Regions from separate parts of the Streptomyces sp. WZ-12 genome, predicted to be linked through region 1. Evidence: riboswitches for the same ligand, from Rfam matches in the RefSeq annotation. Region 1 holds a riboswitch; each other region holds the start of a gene.
The links. Region 1 has a riboswitch for magnesium ahead of PV796_RS04525 (NRAMP family divalent metal transporter). Riboswitches for the same ligand answer to the same signal wherever they lie in the genome.
Positions count from the first base shown of each region.

Region 2: another riboswitch for magnesium. It lies ahead of PV796_RS37705 (NRAMP family divalent metal transporter); the one in region 1 lies ahead of PV796_RS04525 (NRAMP family divalent metal transporter).
Region 3: another riboswitch for magnesium. It lies ahead of PV796_RS37085 (hypothetical protein); the one in region 1 lies ahead of PV796_RS04525 (NRAMP family divalent metal transporter).
Region 4: another riboswitch for magnesium. It lies ahead of PV796_RS39380 (NRAMP family divalent metal transporter); the one in region 1 lies ahead of PV796_RS04525 (NRAMP family divalent metal transporter).

Region 1 is NZ_CP118574.1:1,109,722-1,115,606, reverse strand. Features, by position in the region: gene PV796_RS04535 (serine hydrolase domain-containing protein) at 1-928, shown strand, start outside; gene PV796_RS04530 (SpoIIE family protein phosphatase) at 989-3,751, opposite strand; M-box (ykoK) riboswitch at 4,159-4,332, shown strand; gene PV796_RS04525 (NRAMP family divalent metal transporter) at 4,633-5,885, shown strand, end outside.
Region 2 is NZ_CP118574.1:8,602,302-8,608,186, forward strand. Features, by position in the region: gene PV796_RS37700 (bifunctional nitrate reductase/sulfite reductase flavoprotein subunit alpha) at 1-2,550, opposite strand, end outside; gene PV796_RS37705 (NRAMP family divalent metal transporter) at 2,893-4,527, opposite strand; M-box (ykoK) riboswitch at 4,992-5,169, opposite strand; gene PV796_RS37710 (hypothetical protein) at 5,420-5,803, opposite strand.
Region 3 is NZ_CP118574.1:8,450,063-8,455,947, forward strand. Features, by position in the region: gene PV796_RS37065 (hypothetical protein) at 1-103, shown strand, start outside; gene PV796_RS37070 (hypothetical protein) at 131-487, shown strand; gene PV796_RS37075 (flavin-containing monooxygenase) at 538-1,734, opposite strand; gene PV796_RS37080 (MFS transporter) at 1,991-3,340, opposite strand; gene PV796_RS37085 (hypothetical protein) at 3,981-4,256, opposite strand; M-box (ykoK) riboswitch at 4,512-4,690, opposite strand; gene PV796_RS37090 (hypothetical protein) at 4,836-5,297, shown strand; gene PV796_RS37095 (cation-translocating P-type ATPase) at 5,401-5,885, shown strand, end outside.
Region 4 is NZ_CP118574.1:8,960,514-8,966,398, reverse strand. Features, by position in the region: gene PV796_RS39385 (hypothetical protein) at 1-136, opposite strand, end outside; gene PV796_RS39380 (NRAMP family divalent metal transporter) at 242-1,891, opposite strand; M-box (ykoK) riboswitch at 2,200-2,373, opposite strand; gene PV796_RS39375 (bifunctional acetate--CoA ligase family protein/GNAT family N-acetyltransferase) at 2,765-5,566, opposite strand; gene PV796_RS39370 (zinc-binding dehydrogenase) at 5,726-5,885, opposite strand, start outside.

The DNA of each region.
Region 1 (5,885 bases):
CGTCGCCGACCTGCGGACCGGGGCGAGGGTGCCCCTCGACGGGCAGGTGCGGGCGGGCAGCAACACCAAGCCGTTCACCGCCACGGTCGTGCTCCAACTCGTCGGCGAGGGCAAGATCGCACTGGACGCGCCCGTCGAGCGCTATCTGCCGGGACTGGTACGGGGCAAGGGCAACGACGGGCGCCGCATCACCGTGCGCCAGTTGCTCCAACACACCAGCGGACTGCCCAACTACACGGAGTTCCTGGGCGACATCCCCGCCCACCGGCACCGCTATGTCCAACCCCGCACGCTGCTCGACCTGGCGCTGGCGCACCAGCCGCTCTTCGCCCCCGGGACCAACTGGTCGTACAGCAACACCAACTACGTGCTGGCCGGCCTGCTCGTCGAGAAGGTCACCGGCCGCCCGCTGGCCGAGCAGATCACCCGCCGGGTCATCGACCGCATCGGGCTGCGCCACACCTACTTCCCGGGCGTCGGAGACGAGCGGCTCCGCGCGCCCCATCCCGAGGGCTACTTCCCGGTCCGGCCCGGCGGGTCGTTGACGGACGTCACGGAGCTGGACCCCGGCTGGGCGTGGGCCGCGGGTCAACTCGTGTCCACCCCGGGCGACTTGAACCGGTTCTTCCGCGCGCTGTTCGGCGGTGAACTGCTGGCCCCCGCGCAGCTCGCCCAGATGCGCACCACGGTCCCGGCCGCCTCCGGCCTGTGGCCCGGCGCCCGGTACGGACTCGGCGTGATCAGCACGCCGCTGAGCTGCGGCGGCCGGATGTGGGGCCACGGCGGCGACATCCCCGGCTACCGCACCCGCTCGGGCGTCACCGACGACGGCCGTGCCCTCACCGTCGCCGTCACCGCCGACCCCACACCCACCAAGGACGCCCCCGACCACGCCCAGGCACTCCTGGACACCGCCTTGTGCCGGTGAGCGCCGACGCTCCGACGTCCGGTACGGATGGCTGCGGGATGGCGTGCCGCACGCCGCGCGTCAGGGCCTGTCCGGTGCCGCACCGGCACCCTCGTCGTCGGCCGCGTCAGCCGCGTCAGCCGCGTCAGCCGCGTCGGACGTCTCGGTCGCCGGCGGCAGCGGCTGTTCGGCCCAGATGACCTTGCCCTGGGGGGTGTAGCGGGTGCCCCAGCGCTCGGTGAGCTGGGCCACCAGGAACAGGCCGCGGCCGCCCTCGTCGGTGATCGCCGCGTACCGCAGGTGCGGCGAGGTGTTGCTGCCGTCGGCCACCTCGCAGACCAGGCTGCGGTCCCGCAGCAGCCGCGCCGTCACCGGCGGCGAGCCGTAGCGGATCGCGTTGGTGATCAGTTCGCTGACCACCAACTCCATGGCGAAGACGGCCTCGGCGAGGTCCCACTCGGTCAGCTTGTCGGAGATGTGGGAGCGCATCTCCGCGACCGCCGCGGGGTCGAACGGCACCTCCCACGCGGCGACCCGGTCCGGGCCGAGCACCCGGGTGCGGGCGATCAGCAGCGCCACGTCGTCCCGCGGGCGGTTCGGGAGCAGACGGGCCAGCACCGCCCGGCAGTTCTCCTCCGGGGACCGGCCCGGATGGGACAGTGCCCCGCGCAGCAGCTCCATGCCCTCGTCGAAGTCCCGGCTGCGCTCCTCGACCAGCCCGTCGGTGTAGAGCACGATCTGGGTGCCCTCGGGCAGCCGCAGCTCCGCGGTCTCGAAGGGCACGCCGCCCAGTCCCAGGGGCGGGCAGGCCGGCAGGTTGGGGAACTCCACGGTGCCGTCTGGGTGGACGAGCGCCGGCGGCGGGTGCCCGGCCCGGGCCATGTCGCAGCGCCGGGTGACCGGATCGTAGATCGCGTACAGGCAGGTGGCGCCGGTGATCCCGGTGCCGCTGCCGGTGTCCGCCTCCTCCTGGTCGATCTGCTCGACGAGGTCGTTGACGTGGCCCAGCAGCTCGTCGGGGGTGAGGTCGAGGGTGGAGAAGGTGTGCACCGCCGTGCGCAGCCGGCCCATGGTGGCCGCGGCGTGCAACCCGTGGCCGACGACATCGCCGACCACCAGCGCCACCCGGCTCCCGGACAGCGGGATCAGATCGAACCAGTCACCGCTCACCCCCGACTGGGCGGGCAGGTAGCGGTGCGCCACCTCCATCGCGCTCTGTTCGGGCAGGGTGCGCGGCAGCAGACTGCGTTGCAGGGTCACCGCCAGCGCGTGCTCCCGGGTGTACCGCCGGGCGTTGTCGATGCTCAGCGCGGCCCTCGCGACCAGTTCCTCGGCCAGCGACCGGTCCTCGTCGTCGAACGGCTCCGGCCGTTCCGAGCGCCAGAAGCTGGCCACGCCCAGGATGTTGCCGCGGGCCTTGAGCGACGTGGCGATCAGCGAGTGGACGCCGTACGCCACGATGCGGTCGCCCTGCTCCGGGTCCTGCAAATGCCAGTCGCGGGTCGTCGACAGATCGGGCACGACCTCGGAGTGTCCGCCGACCATGCCGCGCGCCTGCGGAGTGCCGCCCACCAACGTGATCGAGGTGCCGGAGGGGCGGAAGGGGTGGTCGGCGCGGATGCCGTGCGTCGCGGTGCGCAGCATCTGGTAGGCGCCGCCGGCGGCCGGCTCGTCGCCGTGCAGGACGGGTGCCGCCAGGTCGACGGTCACGAAGTCGGCGAAGCCCGGCACCGCGACCTCCGCCAGCTCCTCGGCGGTGCGCGCGACGTCCAGGGTGGTGCCGACGCTCACCCCGGCCTCGTACAGCAGCCGCAGCCGTTCGTGGGCGACCTCGGCCCGGCCCGAGAGCAGCCGCAGCTCCGTGGAGTCGCGGATGGTGGCGACCGTCCCCGTGCCGGCGGCGTAGCGGTCGGTGGGCCGCTGGTTCACCGCCAGGAGCCGGCCGCCGGCCTGGTGGATCTCGTCGGTGGCCGCGCGGCCGGAGGACAGCAGCTCGGCCAGCCCCGGGGCGAGGTCCGGCAGCCGGGCCACCTCCTGTCCCTCGGCGTCCTCGGGCAGTGCCAGCAGCCGTCTGGCCTCGTCGTTGGCCAGCAGCAGCCGCCCGTCGCCGCTGACGATGACCACGCCCTCCCGGACGGCGTGCAGTACCGCCTCGTGGTGCTCGTACATGCGGCCCATCTCGACGGACCCCAGCCCGCGGGTCTGACGTCGCAGCCTGGTGGTGATCACCCAGGTGGCGGCGGTGGCGAGCACCAGCGCCGCGGCGCTGATGCCGAAGATCGCCGGGAGGTGGGCGGCGATGGCGCGGCTGACGCTCGCCACCTTCATCCCCGCGGACACCAGGCCCACCACCGAGCCGTGGGCGTCGGTGACCGGGACCACGGCCTGCACCTCGTGTCCGAGCGGGCCGTTCACGCTCTCCACCGCCACCTTGCCGGCCAGCGAGGGCTTGATGTCGCCGACGAAGCGCTTGCCGATCTCCGCGGGCTCGGGGTGGGTGTAGCGGATGCCGTGGGTGTTCATCACGACGATGAAGTCGACCCGCGCGCGGTTCCGGGCGGCCTCGGTGAGGGGTTGCAGCGTCTTCGTCGGGTCGGGGGAACGGAGCGCGGCCGGCAGCCCGGGGGAGTGCGCGAAGGTCTCCGCGACGGCCACCGAGCGGTTGCGCGCCTCCTGCTCGGCGTCGTGCCGGGAGGTCAGCAGCAGCGCCCCCAGTACGCCCAGGACCACCAGGAGACCGACGACGAGTTGGAGCAGGAAGACCTGCCCCGCGACGCTCTGCGGGCGTCGTTCGGTCAGTGACCGTACCGTTGCGCGCCGATATCGGCCGGACCCTGCGGCCATGCTGCTATTTCTAACACTCCCGGGGCAGGGCTGCCCATGGATGCGCGGCGATCCGTTACGGAACGTGATCGAGGGGGCGGCTTGCGCACTCCCCGGCGTTGGTGCGGGATGGCGTCTCGACCGAGGAGCGCGGGTCCGGGCGGTCGGGCCTGATGGGTGGGAGTAGCGGGAGGGACCGGTGGATGGTGTCTGGTGGGCGCAGCCGCGGGCACCGTCTGGGGCTTCCCGTTCGCGGAGTCCGCGGCGCCGTCCAACTCGGCCCGAGCGGCGCGCAGTTGCCCTGTTCGTCACCCCAACCGCTGGGTGGCCGTGCCGGGTTCGCCGACGCGTCCGCCGTCAAGGTTCGGTCAAGTAGTTGCGTCCATGTGCAAGTAGACCGGTATGCTGCTGGGCATTCGAGGAAATCGAAGGCACCTCGTTCGGTGAGGCGTCTGCACGGACACAGGCCACTGACCCCACGACGTCGAGAGACGCCCAGGTTCAGGACAGGTCTCCCCGGGTTAAGGGGTGACCCCAAGTGGCTGCCCCGGCAAGGGGATTACGCCGTGGAGTGCCAAAGCTCTGACGAGTAGGGGTGAGCCGGCCCGTGCGCCGGTCCGCTCCTTGCCGTGCCCGTGATGGCGCCCCGGGCGCCCCGGCCGGGAGGAGGCGAGGGACATGGACGGCCATTGCAGTAGTCCGGGCCACAGTTGGCCCCGCACCCGTATGTCCTCGTTGACCTCCGGCACGCGGTAACACCCCTCCTCTCCACGCCCGCTTCCGCCCGTCCGCGGCCCCACCGGCACGGCTCCCCGCCGTCCCGGCACCCGGGCTGCCCACTCGCGGAACGGTGCCGCCGCGTGCCCCCGAACCTCCCCCGGACGGGGGACCGGGAGGCCGTCATGACCGAACTGTCCACCACCGCACCGCCCACCCCGACGCCGTCCTCCGCGGTCCTCGACGACGCGCACACCGGCGACATCCGGGGCGCGCTCGGCACCATCCGGCAGGGCGACACCGCCCCGCGCCGGGGCCTGTCCGCCAAGCTCAAGACCCTGTTGGCGATCGTCGGCCCGGGCCTGATCGTGATGGTCGGCGACAACGACGCCGGCGCCTTCGGCACCTACACACAGGCCGGCCAGAACTACGGCACCAGCCTGCTGTGGACCCTGCTGCTGCTCGTCCCCGTGCTCTACGTCAACCAGGAGATGGTGCTCCGGCTCGGCGCCGTCACCGGGGTCGGGCACGCCCGGCTCATCCTGGAGCGGTTCGGGAAGTTCTGGGGCGCGTTCTCGGTCATCGACCTCTTCCTGCTCAACGCCCTCACCCTCGTCACCGAGTTCATCGGCATCACCCTCGCGGTCGGCTACCTCGGGCTGCCGAAGGTGCCGAGCGTGCTGGTGGCGGCGGCGATCGTGGTGATGGCCGCGTCGACCGGCTCGTTCCGCCGGTTCGAGCGCACCGCGATAGCCCTGTGCGCGGGGTCGCTGCTGCTGGTGCCGATCTACTTCATCGTGCACCCGCCGGCGGCGCAGATGGCGCACGACTTCGTCGTCCCGGGCCTGCCGCACCACTCCCAACTGTCGGACGTGATGCTGCTGATCATCGCCATCGTGGGGACCACCGTCGCCCCCTGGCAGCTCTTCTTCCAGCAGTCCTACGTCATCGACAAGCGCATCACCCCGCGCTTCATGCGCTACGAGAAGGCCGACCTGTGGATCGGCATCGCCGTCGTGGTCGTCGGCGCCGCCGCGATGATGGGGTTCTGCGCGGCCGCGTTCGCCGGGCACGGCGAGTTCGGCAACTTCACCGACGCCGAGGACGTGGCCGCCGGCCTGACGAAGTACGCCGGCCGGACCGCCGGCGTGCTGTTCGCCATCGCCCTGCTGGACGCCTCCATCATCGGCGCCTCGGCCGTCTCGCTCTCCACCGCCTACGCCATCGGCGACGTGCTGGGCCTGAAGCACTCGCTGCACCGCGGCGTGCGCAGCGCCAAGGGCTTCTACGCGGTCTTCGCCGGGCTCATCCTGGCCGCCGCGGTCATCGTGGTCATCCCCGGCTCCCCGCTCGGGCTGCTCACCGAGGGCGTGCAGACCCTCGCCGGGGTGCTGCTGCCCTCCGCCTCGGTCTTCCTGCTGCTGCTCTGCAACGACAA
Region 2 (5,885 bases), 7.5 Mb from region 1:
ATCAGCGGCCTGCGCATCGGGCTGCGCGGGCGCCGGAGGCGGCGCGGCGTTGGCGGTGCGGGAGTACATCCCGGCCAGGACACCGTCGACCCACAGGGCGTGGTCCGGATCGAAGGGTGCGCCCGGCGGCAGGACGGGGACCTGCCCGTCCGGCGGGGTGAGAGCGAGGCCGGCGAGATATCCGGAGAGGTAGCGGCGCTCCGCCTCGGCCAGGGGCGCGGAGGCGAGGCCGGCGACGCCGAACAGCGTGGCCAGCGCGCGGACGGGGGAGTCCGCAGCGACGGGTGCCGCGTCGGCCTGCACGGCCACCGGAGACGCGGGCGCGGACTCCGGTTCGGCGCTCTCCCGGGCCGCGGGAACGGGGGTGACCGTCTTGGTGAGGGCGACGGCGCAGACCTTGAACTCGGGCTGGAAGGAGAGCGGGTCGACGGCGTCGCTGGTGACGGCATTGACGCTGAGGTACTCGCCGAACAGATCGTTCCAGTGGAACGGGGCGAAGCACATGCCCGGCCGCACGCGGTCGGTGACCACGACGGGCAGTACGGCACGCCCGCGGCGGGAGGCGACCTCCAGGTGGTCACCCTCGACAACGCCAAGATCCTCGGCGTCCTCGGGGTGAACCTCCACGAACGGGCCGGGGTTGAGCTTGTTGAGCTTGGCGACCCTGCCGGTCTTGGTCATCGTGTGCCACTGGTGCTGGAGGCGACCCGTGTTGAGGACGAACGGGTAGTCGTCGTCGGGGAGTTCGGCCGCCGGCAGGTGCGGGCGGCCGAAGAACCGGGCGCGTCCGCTCGCGGTGGGGAAGGCCAGGCGGGGGCGGGTGCCGTCCTCGCGTTCCAGGAGGGTCTGGCTGACGCCGTCGTTGAGATAGCGGATCGGGTTGCGGTCCGGGCCGTCGACGGCAGGTGCCGGCCACTGGACGGGGGTGGTGCGCAGCCGGTCGTAGCTCACGCCGCGCAGGTCCCAACCAGTCTTGGGGTTCCACGCCCGCCTGAGCTCTTCGAACACCTCCTCGGCACAGGCGTAGGTGAAGCCGTCGACGAAGCCCATCGCGCGGGCCACCCGGGCGATCAACTGCCAGTCCGGCAGCGCCTGGCCGGGCGCGTCGACGGCCCCCGGCACGAGGGTGAGGTTCCGTTCGGAGTTGACCATGACACCGTCGGACTCCGCCCACAGCGTGGCGGGCAGTACGACATCGGCGTAGGCGTTGGTCTCGGTCTCGGCGAACACGTCCTGGGTGATGACGAGTTCGGCGGCCTCCAGACCGGCGATGACGCTCTTGCGGTTGGCCACCGAGGCGACCGGGTTGGTGCAGATGATCCAGCACGCCTTGATGTCGCCCGCGGCCAACCGCTCGAACATCTCGACCGTGCCGCGCCCGACCTCGGTACGCAGCGTGCCCTCGGGGATGTTCCACAGGTTCTCGATGAACGCGCGCTCGGAGTCGACCAGTACGGAGCGCTGCCCGGGCAGGCCCGGTCCCATGTAGCCCATCTCGCGTCCGCCCATGGCGTTGGGCTGGCCGGTCAGCGAGAAGGGGCCGGACCCCGGGCGGCAGATGGCACCGGTGGCGAGGTGCAGGTTGACCAGGGCATTGGTGTTCCAGGTGCCGTGGGTGGACTGGTTCAGGCCCATGGTCCAGCAGCTCATCCACTCGCCGGCCTCGCCGATCCATTGCGCGGCCCGGCGGATGTCGCTTTCGGGGATGCCGGTGATCTCCGCGACCTTCTCGGGCGGATAGTCCGCGAGGAAGACGGGCATCTCCTCCCAGCCCTCGGTGAACTCGGTGATGAACTCCTCGTCGGTGTGGCCGTTCGCCACCAGCAGGTGCAGCAGGCCGTTGAGCAGGGCCAGGTCCGTGCCGGGCCTGATCTGGAGGAAGAGGTCGGCCGTGTCGGCGGTGGCGTTGCGGCGCGGGTCGACGACGATCAGCTTGGCGCCCGCCGACTTCACCCGGTCCATCATCCGCAGGAACAGGATCGGGTGGCAGTCGGCCATGTTGGCGCCGATGACGAAGAACGCGTCCGCGCGGTCGAAGTCCCGGTAGGAACCGGGTGGGCCGTCCGCGCCCAGCGACAGCTTGTAGCCGGTTCCGGCGGAGGCCATGCACAGCCGGGAGTTGGACTCGATCTGGTTGGTGCGCACAAAGCCCTTGGCCAGCTTGTTCGCCAAGTACTGCGCCTCCAGGGACATCTGCCCGGAGACGTAGAAGGACAAGGCGTCCGGCCCGTGCGCGTCGAGGATCGTCCGCAGCCGGCCCGCGACCGACTCGATGGCCTCGTCCACGTCCGTCTCAACGGGCTCGGCGCCGCGCTCGGCACGCACCAGCGCCTTCGCCGCCCGCCCCGGAGCGGCCATCACGTCCGCGCTGGTCGCCCCCTTGGTGCACAGCCGGCCGGAATTGGCGGGGTGCGCCTTGTCCCCGGACACCTTCGCCCCACGGAGCCGACCGTCGGCAGGGTCCCGCGCCACGTCCAGAACGATCCCGCAGCCCACCCCGCAGTACGAACAGACCGTACGGACGCTGCCGTCCTTCGCGCCAGTTGCCACCAAAACTCCACTCCGCGGCGTGTCCACTCCCTTGAGCCGGACTGCCCCCGTCAGCGGCAGCAGCCCAGAGACAGCAGCTTAGGAAGATCGAATTTCGATTCCGTCACGAGCCGCGAGTGCCTGGCGTTACACCCGGCGCACACCGCACCACGGGCACGCGTGAGATGCCCACGCCGCCCCTACCGACACTCGACGCAGCGCCGTGCGGACGAACTGCGGCGGGACCGCCACCGGGACGGGACGGCCGTCCAGGCACAGTGCACTTCCGGTGACACGTTGTCGTGCCAGAGGGATGCGTGGGGCGGCCGTTTGCCGCCCCACGAAGTGGCTGCGGGCCGACGGTCAGTGTCCTGCGGCCAGTTGGGCAATTTTGACGATGACCAAGCCGACCGCAATGACCAGGTAACCGCGCAGCGTGAGCAGCCCGGCTCGGCGCAGGGGGGAGAACTTCGGCTTCTCCAGGGCGGAGAGTGCGGGGGTGCGCCACGCCTTGCGGTCGGCCTCCAGCAACGCCTTGCGGTCTGCCTTGCTCAGGGGTTCGGGTACGGCTGGATCATCCTGGTCCATGGCGTGTAGCCAAGCGGCCACGCGCGCGGCGGCGACGTTCGCCGCATGCCGCGACCGCAGGGCAACGAAGGTCCCGCCGACAGCGCCGACGGCCGCGCCGGCAGCGAGACCGACCTCCCATTGCGTTGTGGTCAGGTTCGGAAAGAAGGTGGCCGCGGTCAGTGCCAGTGAGAGCAGCACCAGCGTCCAGACGATCAGGCCCGCGACGATGTTCTGCTTGGCGGTGTTCACCCACGGGCCCAGCACCGGCCGGTCGTTGCACAACAGGACGAGGAAGACGGTTGCCGAAGGGAGCAGGACCCCCGCCAGTGCCTGGACGCCCTGGGTGATCAGGCCCTGGACCTGGTCGTTCGCCGCGAGTGTGACCGTGGCGGAGATGCCGATCAGGAGGGCGTAACCGACGTAGAACAAGGGAGCCTCGGACATCTTCCAGTGCAGCGAGTGCCGCTTTTTGAAGGTGTCCCCGAAGGTGTAGGCGGTGGCCAGTCCCACGGCGTTGGCGCCGATGAGGGCGGTGTCCAGCAGGAGGATCGCGAACAGCGCCCCCAGGGCCGAACTTCCGTGTTCCCGCAGCCCGTTCGCCACACCACCGGCGTCGCTGAACTGACCGAACAGGTCCGTGCCGTGGAAGACGAAGGCCGCGGTCGCCATGATCGCCGCACCGCCGGCCATGACGACAGCGATGCCGATCCACAGGTCCGCGCGCTCGTAACGGATCCAACGCGGCGTGATCCGCTTGTCCACCACGTTCGACTGCTGGAAGAACAGCTGCCACGGGGCGACGGTGGTACCGACGATGGCGACGATCACGAGCAGCAGCGTGGAGTCGAGCCCGCCGGGGAACTGCGGGATCAAACCCTGAGCGGCCGTGCCGACCTTCGGATGAGCCAGCAGCGCCATGGGGAACATCACCACGTTCACCGCGATCAGCAGGAACAAGAACCGCTCCCAGCGCCGGAAGGACCCCCCGGCCACCACGGCGAACAGCAGCACGGCAGCCATCGGGACGGCCACGTACGCGGGTATCCCGAAGTAGCTCAGTGCCTGGGAGACGCCGGTGAACTCGGTCACGATCGTCAGCGCGTTGACCAGGAACAGATCACCGACGCTGAAGGCACCCCAGAACGTGCCGAACCGTTCGAAGATCAGCCGGGCGTGCCCGACACCGGAGACCGCTCCGAGACGGACCACCATCTCCTGGTTGACGTAGAGCACCGGGATCAGCAAAGCCAGGGTCCACAGCAGCTTCATGCCGTAGTTCTGGCCTGCCTGAGCGTACGTCGACACGCCGCCGGCGTCGTTGTCCCCGACCATCACGATCAGTCCGGGCCCCATGATCACCAGTAGCGCGCGGATGCGCTGCCCCCACGACCGCCGCCGACCGCTGTCCCCTTGGCGGATGGTTCCCAACGCACCGACGATGTCCCCGACATGCGCGGGATCCTGCACCGCCGTGCCAACAAGGGCACGGCTCCCTTCCTGACGGGGATCTTGATCGGGAGTCTGCCGAGTGATGCCAAAAGCCATGTATCTGCCTCCCTGAACCGTACGCCCACAGGCGGGAGCACCCGCGTACGGGCGTGGCGAAAAACGGCTCCATGGCGAGCCGTTGAAGAGCGATGAAGAGCCAACGGGCGGACGTCTGGCGGCGCCGCTGGAACGAAAGCGAGCCGCCGCGCGGCATCCCGTTGACCGTGGAATGCGCGGCACGCCTCACGCGCGGTCACAGCGCGAGGGAATGACTCAGGCGTCTACCTTCACGAGGCCAGGCTGCATGTGAGGCCGCGTATGTCCATCAGGAACCATCCTGACCACCTCCAATATTGGATGCGTCGTTACGCTCACGACAGGGAAGCCTTCCTGCCTGCGCCGGACAGACACCCTCCACGTAAGAGCTTCGACACTGCACGGCGTATCCCCACCCGGACGGGCGGGAAGCCACTTGGGGTCACCCCTTAAGCCGAGGAGACCTGTCCTGATCCTGGGCGTCTCTCGACGTCGTCGGGTCAGTGGCCTGTATCCGTGCAGACGCCTCACCGAACGAGGTGCCCGTTTCCAGCCACCGGAACGCTACCCCACTTGCGTCACCGCGCAAATGAACACCGCTTCAACAACCCCCCAAGAAATCAACGCAGTTGAGGAAAAGTCCCATGCCTGCGGACGGTCTGACCCCGCGCGAGCCGCCTGCACGGAAGCCTGCTCCGACGTCGAAAGTGGCGTGCGTGGCCCGGGTGGCCGATCAGCAAAGGCCGAGGGGCTGCTACGAAGTCCGCGCAGCGGCGCTCGCTCGGGTTGTCCCCGCTCAGGCCGTTCCCTGGGAGGGTTTCTCGTCGTCCGGACCGGGTGGCCGGGGAGGGGCCGAGGGGGTGTTCTTGGTGTGCAGGTGCCAGCGCACGTTGCGTACACCGGGCTCGCGGGTCAGGTGGACGACGAGCCGTTCCAGCGCGGCGGTGGCGGAGGCGTCCGGGGTGAGGGCGACTTGCGCGAGCACGCTGACTCTGCCGTCCGGCCTGACGGTGCACCGACTGTCCACTCGCACGTCGGTGCCTGTGAACATGTGCGAGAACAGGGTGAGCGTCTTGTTCATCGCGTGCCCGTCGCACACGGCCTGGAGGGCGCAATGCACCGTCAGGGGGCGTGCGGGGTCCTTGAGGCGCCGGAAGCCTGGACGGGGTAGAAGGTGCATGGGCGCATCCTGGAAGAGTCAGTCAACGGCGAGGGAAATGACGCCAGTTGATGAGCCGTGAAGGAACGAAGGGCGAGGCGGG
Region 3 (5,885 bases), 7.3 Mb from region 1:
GGCAGCCCTGTTCACGTTGGTCGTCATCGGCTCCCTGCTCGTGGCACGGGACGCTCTGCTTTCCGACTACCCGCCGGCGATCAGGGAGCGGTACGGGGAGTAGAGCACGCGCGGCAGACGGACGGCGACCGTGGCCGGCCTGCTCAATCTGCTGCTCTTCGTGGCCGTTCCGGTGGCCGGCGTGCTCGACCTCCAGGGCCGGGTGGACGGTCGCCTGGGGTTCGTGCCGCCGTTCGCCTTGGGCACCGTCGGCTTCCTGGCCCTCACCCTCTTCGACCTGTTGGTCATCGACTGGCTGCTGTTCTGCACGGTACGGCCGCGCTTCATGACGCTGCCTGGCACCGAGGGCATGCCCGAGTACCGTGACCTCGCCTTCCACGCCAGGGTGTTGGTTCCGCGCCCCGTTCCCTGGCCGCTGCTCGCCATCCCCGGGTACGGGGTGTTGGTGGGAGGCACTGCCTGGCTCGTGGAGACGTTGACTGGCTGAGGGCGGACGCCTGGAGGCCGGGGGCTCTTGGGTGCGCCCCCTCTGCGGCGTCAGCGGCCGTGATGGCCGTCCCGGGGGCGGGGCACGGAGGGCGTGGTGCCTGGCCCTCGGGCGATGGTGCGGGCGATGGCCCGGGCCTCGACGCCCACCTGGTGCAACGCGCCGCTCAGGGGGTTGGTGAAGCCGGCGAAGTACAGGTGGGGCGCGGTGGGGTGGGTCAGGCGGCCGTGGACGGTGGGGTAGCCGGCGTCGTTGAGGACGTCGAGGCCGGGGAGGAGGGCGTCGAGATGGGGACGGTAGCCGGTGGCGGCGATGACCACGTCGGGGGTGAGGTGGGTGCCGTCGGCGAGCAGCGCGCGGGGGCCGTCGAAGGCGGCGACCGCGGCGACCGGCTCCACCAGTCCCGACCGTACCGCCGCCACGAAACCGTGGTCCAGCACGGGATTCACGCCCTCGCGCGCATTGCGGACGAAGGGTCCGGTGCGGGGCCGGGGGATGCCGAACGAGGCCATGTTCGGCAGCGCGTAGCGCTGCGTCAGGAGGGCGGAGCGGTCGCGCCAGGCGAGGGGGAGGTGCTCCGTCACCCGCCCGAGCAGATGCCAACGGCTGGAGCTGCGGGGGAGGATGTTGGGTGGAGTGCGTACCGCGATCCATACCCATTCGGTTGCGTGCTGGGCGAGCAGGGCCGCGATCTCCGTACCGCTGTTGCCGGCGCCCACCACCAGGACGGATCGCCCGCGGTAGGGGGCGGGGTTGCGGTACTCGGCGGAGTGCAGGAACGTGCCGGTGAACCCGTCGCGGCCGGGCCAGTTGGGGAGGTGGGGCGTGTGACTGCGTCCGGTCGCCACGACCACGGCCCGGACCGGGAGGGGGCCGGAGGAGGTGTGGACGCGCCACCGTGTGCCGGGGAACGAAGAGCGCTCGATGCGGTGGACGGCGGTCCCGGTTCGCACGTCAAGGCGGTGCAGGGCGCGGTACCGCTCCAGGTACCGCACATACTCGTCCCGGCCCGTCCAAGTGCCGCCTTGTTTGGGCAACTTGAGTCCGGGAAGTCCCGACGAGCCCCGTGTGGTGTGCAGCCGTAGATGGTCGTAGCGATCGGCCCAACTCGTGCCGGCGTGGTCGCCGCGTTCCAGGACGACTACCGGTACGCGGAGGCGGGCGAGCATGGCAGCGGTGGCCAGGCCGCTGGGGCCGGCGCCGATGACCGCAACGGGGGGACCTTCGGCGGGCAGTCGCTCAGACATCACCGGTGCTAACGACGACCAGCGCGGCCGAGTCACGCGAGGGCTTGTGGTGAAGGACGGGGGTGTCAGGGCGGCCACGGCGTCGTTCGGCCGCGGACGGATGACGTCGGGCGGCTTCGGGTGTAACGCCGTCGGGCGTGCTACGGATGCCGGGCGAAGCCGCTCGTTGCTGGTTGGCATGGAAGGGCCCGGAGCCCACCGCCGAAGCGTCAGACGGCGGCTGTGGCGTGGCCCCGGGCCGGGAGGGAGCGCTGGTTCAGCGTGCGGGGAGTCCCGTGCGGGCCAACTCGCGGGCCTCCTCCACGGATTCCACCGCGGGGGCGGAGCCGGGCAGGGGACGGCGGGCGGACTCCGCCGCGAAGTAGCAGGCGACGGCGCCTATCGCGCCGGCGGCCATCAGGTAGTAGCCGGGCACGTTGACGTCTCCGGTGGCCTCCACCAGGAGGGCGTTGATGACGGCGGTGGTGCCACCGAACAGCGAGACCGAGAGGTTGAAGCCGATCGACAGGCCGCCGTACCGGATCTCGGTCGGGAACAGTGCGGGCAGCGCGGAGGGGACGGTGCTGTTGAAGCAGAGCAGCATCAACGACATCAGGGCCAGACCGAGCAAGACGGAGGTCAGCGTGTTCTGTTGGATCAGGAGCACCGAGGGCACGCCGAGCAGGATCAGCATGCCGCAGCCGAAGTACATCACCGGCTTGCGGCCGATGCGGTCGGAGAGCCGGCCGACGAAGGTGATGAGCACCATGCCCAAGGCCAGGACGGAGATCTCCAGGATCTGTGCCCAGGTGGCGCTCACCGAGGGGGCGAACTTGGCGATGTACTCCAACATGTACGTGGTGAGCATGTAGTTGACCACGTTGAAGACCAGCACCAGGCCCATACAGACCAGCATCGGCCGCCAGTAGTTGGTGAAGATCCTGCGGATCTCCTTCAGGGTCTGGTTGCCCTCGCGGCCCTTGGTCTCCGCGACCACCGCCTGGAAGGCCGGAGTGTCCTCCAATTTCAGGCGGAGGTAGAGACCGATGACGCCGATGGGGCCGGAGATGAGGAACGGTATGCGCCAACCCCAGGAGAGCAGGGCCTCGTGGGACATCACGCCGGGCAGTTGGATGACCAGGCCGGCCACTCCACCGAACAGATAGCCGGTCAGGGTGCCGAACTCCAGCCAACTGCCCAGGAATCCGCGCTTCTTGTCGGGGGCGTATTCGGCGATGAAGGTCATCGCCCCGCCGTACTCACCACCGGTGGAGAATCCCTGGATCAGCCGCGCGAGCAACATCAGCAGGGGAGCGGCCGGTCCCATGGTCTCGTAACCGGGGATGAAGGCGATGGCGAAGGTGCCGATGGCCATCATGATGACGGTGATGGAGAGGACCTTGGTGCGGCCGATGCGGTCGCCGAGCGGGCCGAAGAACATGCCGCCGATCGGGCGCACCAGGAAGGCGACGGCGAACAGGCCGAGGGTGCCGATCGTGCCGATGGTCTGACCCGCGCCGGTGAAGAAGACCGCGGTGAGCACGGGGGTCAGGTTGGCGAAGACACCGAAGTCGAACCACTCGGTGACGTTTCCGATCGCCGCTGCGCCAATCGCCCTTCTCGTCACATCAGGGTTGGTGACGGTTATTTCTTCAACTTTCAGCGAGTTTCGGCTCGCGGCTTCGGTATCGGCATGATCGGCGTGTTCAGCCGGCACAAATTACTCCTCAAACCTCGCTTGCGGGAGCGCCGTTGGGGACGCTTCGACACGGCGTGTGCGGCCCGGCACGGTGTGTGCGACATGGGGCGCAAGGCGGCGCTCCGCGCCATTCTCTGAAAGTCATCGGAGGGTTGTCTTACTTTTTGCTCTGTTGTGATGTGGGTGGGCTCCGGCCTTTGCGTTGCGTGTTCGATGAATCGCCGCTGTGGGGCCGCGATTTGATGTGAAGGCGCATGCGGCCGCGACTCCGGCAGTCGCTACGTGCGTCGGAACGGCGAGAAGAATTGGTTAAGTTGACGCCGTCGGGGTATACGGCGGCGCATCTTTAGTGTTTCTACGCGCCGGCCTCAGCGGGAAGTTGGGCCGACATCGCGCCATGCGGTCTGCCGTGGGGACTCCGGGCGACCGATCGTCGGAGCATCGGTGTTGGCGCGGCACTGTCCCCGCGTCAACGCCCTTACGCGGGCGCATGGTTCGCCTGAACAACGCCAGGAGCTGCTGGAGGGTGCACGAGATCGGGGGAGTGGGGTTGGCGAAGGTGCGGGGGTTAAGACTGTGCCCCCTGGGGTGAGCCGCCACCGGGGGCGCGTTCCGGAGTGTGCGCGGGGCCTGCGAGCGCCTGCTGCACCACGCAGACGGCGAGCGGGAGCATCAGACGGGCGAGGGGGCCCGCACCCGCCGCGTCGGCGGCACTGGACACGACGGGCCCGGCATGGGCCAACGCCCGCCGCAGCAGGGGGCGTAGCGCGTCGGGGGTGATGTCGGGTACGGCGAGGGTGAGGCCGGTAGCGGCCAGGTTGGGCCATGTCAGGTGAATGCGCACAGCAGGCTCCGAGGGGGAACGGGCCCGGCCGCGCACACCGGCAGGAAGCAACCACGCGCCGTGCCTCAGCGCCTCGCGGGCAGGGGCGGCGTGTGGAGGGGGGTGAGCGGCGTCAGCGGCGGCCGGGCGGTGACGGGCGGGTCGGCCTGGGAAAAACGGGGTCCGGACTATGCCAGGGACTCAAGCCCCTCACCTCCTCGCGGCCTGGGCACCCGTGGGTGCCGGACATGGGCCGAGGAGCCTCCGCGACGCGGGTAGGCACCTCTCTCGTCACAGCTTCAGCACTGCGCGGCGTATTCCCGGCCGACGTTGGCCGGGCAGCCGCTTGGGCGCACCCCTTAATCCGGGGCGAGCTGTCCTGACCCGGGGCGTCTCTCGACGTTCGGGGTCAGCGGCCTGTGTCCGCGCAGACGCCTCACCTAACGAGGTGCTGCACATGTCGAGAATCACGAACGCGCACGGACACTGTCAAGCACGGACAGCGTCAAGGCACGTTTACGGAGACCGTAGGCGACGTAGGTAAACGCCAAGGGAACACGGCGAGTTGGTGACGTGTTCGTACCGGAAACAGGAGATCTTGTGAGCGAGAGCGCCCATTTACCTCCCCCGTCCTCGTCGCGCCCGGTGGAGCGCTCGGGCCCCATGGGGGCGGTACAGGCGGTGGTGAACCACGTCCCCGGTGCCTCCCTGGCGAAAGGGGCCTTGGACGGGGCCTTGGAGGTGGTCGGTTCGGTGTCTCCCGCGACGCGTCGGGTCGCGGTGTATGCCGGTGTCGGCATCCTGGGTGCGGTGGGCTTGGTCGAGTGGCCGGTGGCGGCCGCAGGCGCCGCGGTCGTGTGGCTGACTCAGCAGAACCCCGGTAAGAGCGACGGGGCAGACGCCGTGCCGACCGGTGCACAGCAGCGGTCGGCAACGGCCCCTGCCACTGCCGACAAGCGGGCGAAGGGCGCGCGGAAGTCGCGATCGCCGCAGGCGCACGGCCGGCGCGACGGCGCGGTGCCGATCGACGCCGAAACGCCGTCGAGGCAGGCGGCCGGCTGACCCGCCCGCCACCAATCCGTCGGCCGCCCGGCCGTCCCGGGCATGGCTCTTTCTCCCCGCACCGCGGTCCCGACCGGTGTGGCTCTCTCGCGAAAGTAGGACAGTGGTTCTGCGATTACTGACCGGCCTGCCTGCGGCCGGCCTCGGTGTGGCGCTCGCCGTTCCGGCCCGGGTCGTCACGCATCTCGCTTCCCCGGCCGACGCGCTCCGGCGAGGCGCTGCCGAACTCTCCTCCACCGGCGTGCGCACCGCGGCGAGCGCCGCGGCCGAGGCGTCGGCGACGGCCGTGCGCATGGCCCGGGTAGCCCGCAACGCGCTTGCCCCTGCGGACGGTTGCTGGCGGGCCGGCAGCCGTCTGCAACTGCCCCTGCGTCCGCACCCCGGGGCCGCCGATACTGCGCCCCTGGAGGAGGCTGCGGAGAAGGTGGCCGCCGCCTTGCTGGAGCATCCCGATGTCCTCCTTGCCTATTGGGACGGCAGGCTGTCCCGGCTGGTGGTGCGGGCGACCGACGAGGCCCTGGTCGGCACCGTCGAACGCCGGGCGACGGAGCTGGCCGCCCGGTACGGACTGGAAGACTCCGACGGGAC
Region 4 (5,885 bases), 7.9 Mb from region 1:
CGGTGCCGTCGTGCAGGGTCAACTGGAGGTGTGGGCAAGAGTGGTGGGTGGTGTGCGGGGCGGGTCGGTCGTCGGTGGCGTGGTGCCGCCGGCGGGCCGGTGCGGTGAGCTTGGTGAGGTGCGGGAGAAGGCGCATGAGGGCCTCCCTCCTCCGTGAGGGGGCGGTGGGGGGTGGCGGCGGGTGGGGAGGGGTCCCGCCGCCACCCCGGTCGGGGGATGGTCAAGCGCCGGCGCGGGTGGGTCAGTTGCCGAGGGCGACCTGCACGATCTTGATGACGACGAGGACCATCGCGATCAGCAGGTAGGTGCGCAGGGCGCCCATGCCCAGCTTGCGGCCGGTGGACATGGCGGGTCGGGTCAGCGTGACGAGCGGCGGCATGCGCCATGACTCGCGGCCGGTGCGGTCGATCGGGTCTTCCTTGGTGGCGGTGCGCCGGCGGGTGAAGGCGTAGCCGGCGGCCAGTACCCCGGCGACGCCGCAGCCGGCCATGATGTCGAGGATCATGCTCGCGCTGATGTCGGGGAAGAGCACCGAGGCGGTCAGGATGATCGACAGTGACACCAGGACGCCGACGACCGCCGCGGTGAAGGCGTTGGTCTTGGGCCCGTTCACCCATGGTCCGAGGACCTGCTTGTCGTTGCAGAGCAGCAGCAGGAAGACCGTGGCGGAGGGCAGGAGCACGCCGGCGAGGGTCTGCACGCCCTGGGTGAGCAGGCCGAGCGGGGAGCCGGGGATCAGCACGATGGTGGCGGCCGCGGCGACCAGGCCGGCGTAGACGGCGTAGAAGCCCTTGGCTCCCTTGATGCCCCGGTGCAGGGAGTGCTTCATCCCGAACACGTCGCCGATCGCGTAGGCGGTGGACAGGGAGACGGCGAAGGCGCCGATGATCGCCGCGTCCAGCAGGGCGATGGCGAAGAGGACGCCTGCCACCTTTCCGGCCTTGGCCTCGATGCCGGTGATCAGGCCCGCGGTGTCGGTGAAGTTGCCGAAGCCCTTGGTGCCGGCGAAGGCGGCGGCGACCAGGCCCATCATGGCGGCGGCGCCGATGATCACGATGGCGATGCCGATCCACAGGTCGGCCTTCTCGTACTTCATGAAGCGCGGGGTGATGCGCTTGTCGATGACGTAGGACTGCTGGAAGAACAACTGCCAGGGCGCCACCGTAGTGCCCACGATGCCGATGATCAGCAGCATGACCGTGGCCAACTCGCCGCTGCCGCCGGGGATGACGGGGACGACGAAGCCGTGCGCCATCTGCGACGCCTTGGGGTGGAGCATGAAGTAGAGCGGGACCAGGAGCAGCGACCCGATGCACAGCGCGACGGCGATCCGCTCGAAGCGACGGAAGGAACCGGTGAACGCGGACGCGATGATGATCGCGGCGGCCAGGATCACCGAGCCGGTCTTGGGCAGGCCCAGGTAGTCGGCGGCCATGGTGATGCCGATGAACTCCGTGACCAGCGTCAGCGCGTTGAGCAGGAACAGGTCGATGACGGAGAACGCGCCCCAGAACTTGCCGAACCGCTCCAGGATCAGGCGCGCGTGCCCGACCCCGGTGACGGCGCCGAGTCGGAGCACCATCTCCTGGTTGACGTACAGGACGGGAACGAGCAGCAGCAGGGTCCACAGCAGGCTGGTGCCGTAGTTCTGGCCGGCCTGGCCGTAGGTGGCGAAGGCGCCGGCATCGTTGTCGCCGACCATCACGATCAGGCCGGGGCCGACGATCGCGAGCAGCGTCTTGAATTTGGCGGAGAGCCCCAGGCGCGGGGCGGTGTCGTCGACCCTGATGGTGCCAAGCGCACCGCGGATGTCTCCGATGTGGGCGTCGTCGAGCACCGCGCTGGACTGCGGCGGAGTCGATGGCGTGGCGGTGGTGGTCAGGTTGGTCATGAAAGCCTCCCGTCCCCCAACGGGGGAGGTTTGGGGCACGCAGCGGCGATCCCCCTGCGAACGCGCAGCACAGCGCCCCGGCACGGCCGGTGGCCGCACGGGTGCGTGGGGGGAGGGTGCTCTCGCGCAGGAGGTTGTTACTGCGTACCGGAGGTCGAAGAAGACATCGGAGATGACATACGCATATGGGGCCGACTGTGGCCCGGACTACTGCAATGGCCGTCCATGGTGTCTCTCGCCTCCTTCCGGCCGGGGCGCACGCGGGCGCCAAACGGACACGGCAAAGAGCGGACCAGTCCACGATGACTGGCTCACCCCAACTCGTCAGAGCTTTGGCACTCCACGGCGTAATCCCCGTACAGGGGAAGCCACTTGGGGTCACCCCTTAGGTCGGGGAGACCTGTCCTGAACCTGGGCGTCTCTCGACGTCGTGGGGTCAGTGGCCTGTGTCCGCGAAGACGCCTCACCGAACGAGGTGCCTCGATTCCTTCTCTTCGAACGGCTGAAATCCTACCCTCGTACTTGCGTGGGTACGCAAGTCTTTGACTCAACCTTGACCGGTGCCCGCACGGCGGGGCGGCCCCCACGGTGCCGTGCCTGGGAATTGCGGTGGGACGGGCGCGCGTGCATGGGCCGCCTGGCCGGCAGTGCGCGGCTCAACTCCTCCCATCAGAAGCCGGTCGCCGCACGACAGCCGGTGCCTATCGGGCTCGATCGAGGTCCAAGGGCGAACTCGGCCGCCCAGCGCGCCCATTCGACCCGGCGGCCACGCTCCGCCCAGCTGCCCGCGCAGCTCACCCGCACACCCCTTCCGCCAGTCAACGCGTCAACTCCCCTCCCCGCGAGGCGCGTTCAAAGACTCACCGTCCGCCTTCACGGGAGGCGGCGTAGATAGGGGTCGGTCGACCGGCGCGGCAGGAGGCGGACGCGTGCGTCGACGACGGTGCAGCCGTCGGGGCGGGCGATCACCGGGTTGCACTCGACCTCGGCCAGTTCGGGGAGGTCGCCGGCCATCTGGGAGAGGCGGACCAACAGGTCCTTGAGGGGGGCCGGATCGGCCGGTGGGGCGCCGCGGTGGCCGAAGAGGAGCGGAGCGCAGCGGGGCGTGGTGAGCAGGTCATGGACGTCGGTGTCGGCGAGCGGGGCGAGGCGGGCGGCGTGGTCGGCGAGCAGTTCGCTGGTGGTGCCGCCGGGGCCGAAGACGACCAGGGCGCCGAAGACCTCGTCCTGGACGACGCCGGCGAGGAGTTCGGCGCCGCGTTCCGCCATCGGTTGGACCAGTGCGCCGGTCATCGCCGTGCCGAGGCGGGCGGCCAGATCACGGAAGGCGGTCCGCACGGCGTGCCGGCCGCGCAGGTCGAGGAACCCGCCGCCCCGCTCGGCCTCGTGGACGAGGTCGGGTCCCTGGGCCTTGAGGGCCACCGTGCCGGAGCGGCTGGCCAGTCGGGCGGCGGCGTCGACGGCCGCCTCCTCGGTGGTGACGTATGCCTGGGGAAGGCGGGGGATGCCGTAGCAGTCCAGGAGGCGGGCGGTCCGGCGGGCGTCCAGCCAGCCGCCGGTCGGGGCCTCGGCGAGGAATGCGGCGACCAGTGCGCGGGCCCCGGTGGCGTCGGCGCCGACCGGTTCCACGGGGCGCCCCGGCGGTCGGGCCAACCACTGGGCGCGCGCCACGGCATGGCGTAGCGCGCGGGCCGCCGACTGTGCGTCGCCGTACGAGGGGACGGCCCGCCCGTCGTCCGCGTGCAGCAGTCGGACGCGTTCGGGCTGGTCGGGCCGGACGGCGAGGATCGGGCAGCGGCCGCCAGCGGGCATGAGGGCGGAGGGGGTGAGTGCGGTGTTCGGGTCGGTGCCCACCCCAGTGGTCAGGGCCGTGGGGACCAGCGCGACCAGGATGGCGTCGACCGCTCCGGAGGCGGCGAGGCGGTCCAGGCATCGGCGCAGCACCTCCGCGGTGACGGCCGGCGTGGCGTCGATCGGGTTTGCGGCGGTGGCGCCTTCCGGGAGCGCGTCGAGCAGTTCCTCCGTGAGGGCCAACGCCAGTTCCGGCACGGCGAGTTCGGCGTCGGTGCAGGCGTCGGCGGCCAGTACGCCGATCCCGGCCTCGTTGGAGAGCACGGCGATGCGCGGGCCGTTGGGCAGGGGTTGGGAGTGCAACAGGGCCGCGGTGTCGAGGAGTTCGCCGAGGGTGTCGGTGGCGGTGATGCCGGCCTGTCGGAACAGGGCGCGCCGGGTCATGGTCGGGACGGCCGCGGCCGCGGTGTGCGAGGCGGCGGCCCGGCGTCCGGCCGCCGAACGTCCCGTGTCGACGGTGAGCACCGGCATCCGCCGGGTGACCCGCCGCGCGGTACGGGAGAAGGCGCGGGGGTTGCCGAACGACTCCAGGTGCAGCAGGGCCAGTTCGGTCCGGCCGTCGCACTCCCACCACTGGAGGAGGTCGTTGCCGCTGACGTCCCGCTTGTCGCCGAGCGAGACGAAGCTGGAGACGCCGATGCCCAGGCGGGAGAGTCCGCCCAGGAGGGCGATGCCGACGCCGCCCGACTGGACGGCGACGCCGGCCGTGCCGGGCAGCGGTCGGTCCGCGGCGAAGGTCGCGTCCAGGCTGACGTCCGGTTCGGTGTTGGCGATGCCCAGGCAGTCGGGCCCCGCCATCCGCATGCCCCACCGGCGGCAGACCGCCGTCAACTCCGCGGTGCGGACGGCGTCGAGGCCGGCGGTCACCACCGCCAGGGCCCTCACCCCGGCCCGACCGCACTCTTCGGCGGCCCGGGGGACGGCGGCGGCCGGCACCGCCAGGACGGCGAGGTCCGGCGGGTGCGGAAGGTCGCCGACGGACGCGTACGCCGGGAGGTGCAGGACGGCGTGGGCGTGCGGGTTGACCGGGTGGAGGAGTCCGCGGAAGTGGCCCTCGCGCAGGTTGTGCAGGATGGCCCGTCCTACGGAACCGGGCTTGGTGCCGGCTCCGATGACGGCGACCGAACGGGGCCGAAGCAGCGGGCGCAGACTCGCGGTGCCGGCGGTGCGGCCCCGCAGGTCCACGGCGGAGCGGTACCTCTCGTCCGGTTCGAGGCGGATGACGCCGTGCACGGTGGTGTCCTCGTACCGCCGGGTGACGTGCAGGCCGAGGTCGGCGAGGATGCGGTGGATGGGGTGGTTGTCGGCGAGCACGTCGGCGGTGAAGGCGGTGACGCCGTTCTCCCTGGCGGTGTGCACGAGGTGTTCCAGCAGCAGGGTGCCCACGCCCCGGCGGTGGAAGTCGTCGGCGACGGCCAGCGAGATCTCGGCGGTGGTCGAGGTGCACGTGCTAGGGGTGGTCCGGGCCGTCTCCACGGTGGCCGGAACGCTCCCCCCAGCGGTCCGGGCGGTCTCCGCCGGGATCGGCGCATCGCCGGTTTCGTACTCGGCGACGCCGACCAACCGGTCGCCGTGCAGGGCGACGAGGGTGCGGTGCCCGGGGCCGCCGGGGGTGCAGAGCCGGTCTGCGGCCCGCTCGCCGGAGCGTCGGCTGACCATGAAGAACCGGTTGCGCAGGCTGTCCGCTGACATCTCTCCGTAGAGGCGCAGCACGTGCTCGCGGTCCGTCGGGTCCGCCGGCCGCAGTTGGACCGTGCTTCCGTCGGCGAGCAGCGCGCAGACCGTCGCGCACCCGGTGCGGACGGCGGTGGCCGTGTCCGTCATGGTGCCTTCCCCTCCCTGCGACCCGCTGTTCCGTCGCCACGGGCTGCGACCTCTTCAGCGTGCGGGCCCCGGCCCGGACTGCGGCAGGGGCCGTCCGACCCCAACTCCCGCCGGTCGGCCGGGGCCACCTGCCGTCGACGCGGGCCGGGCAGCCGTGGGTCAGGCAGCCGTCCCCGCCGTCACGTCGAGGACCACCTTGCCCGCAACGCGCCGGTCCAGCAGCGTCTGCGCGGCCTCGGTGACGCGCTCCCAGGAGTCGCGCCGGTCGACCTCCGGAGAGAGCCGGCCGGCCGCCACGAACTCCAACAGGGTGGCCAGG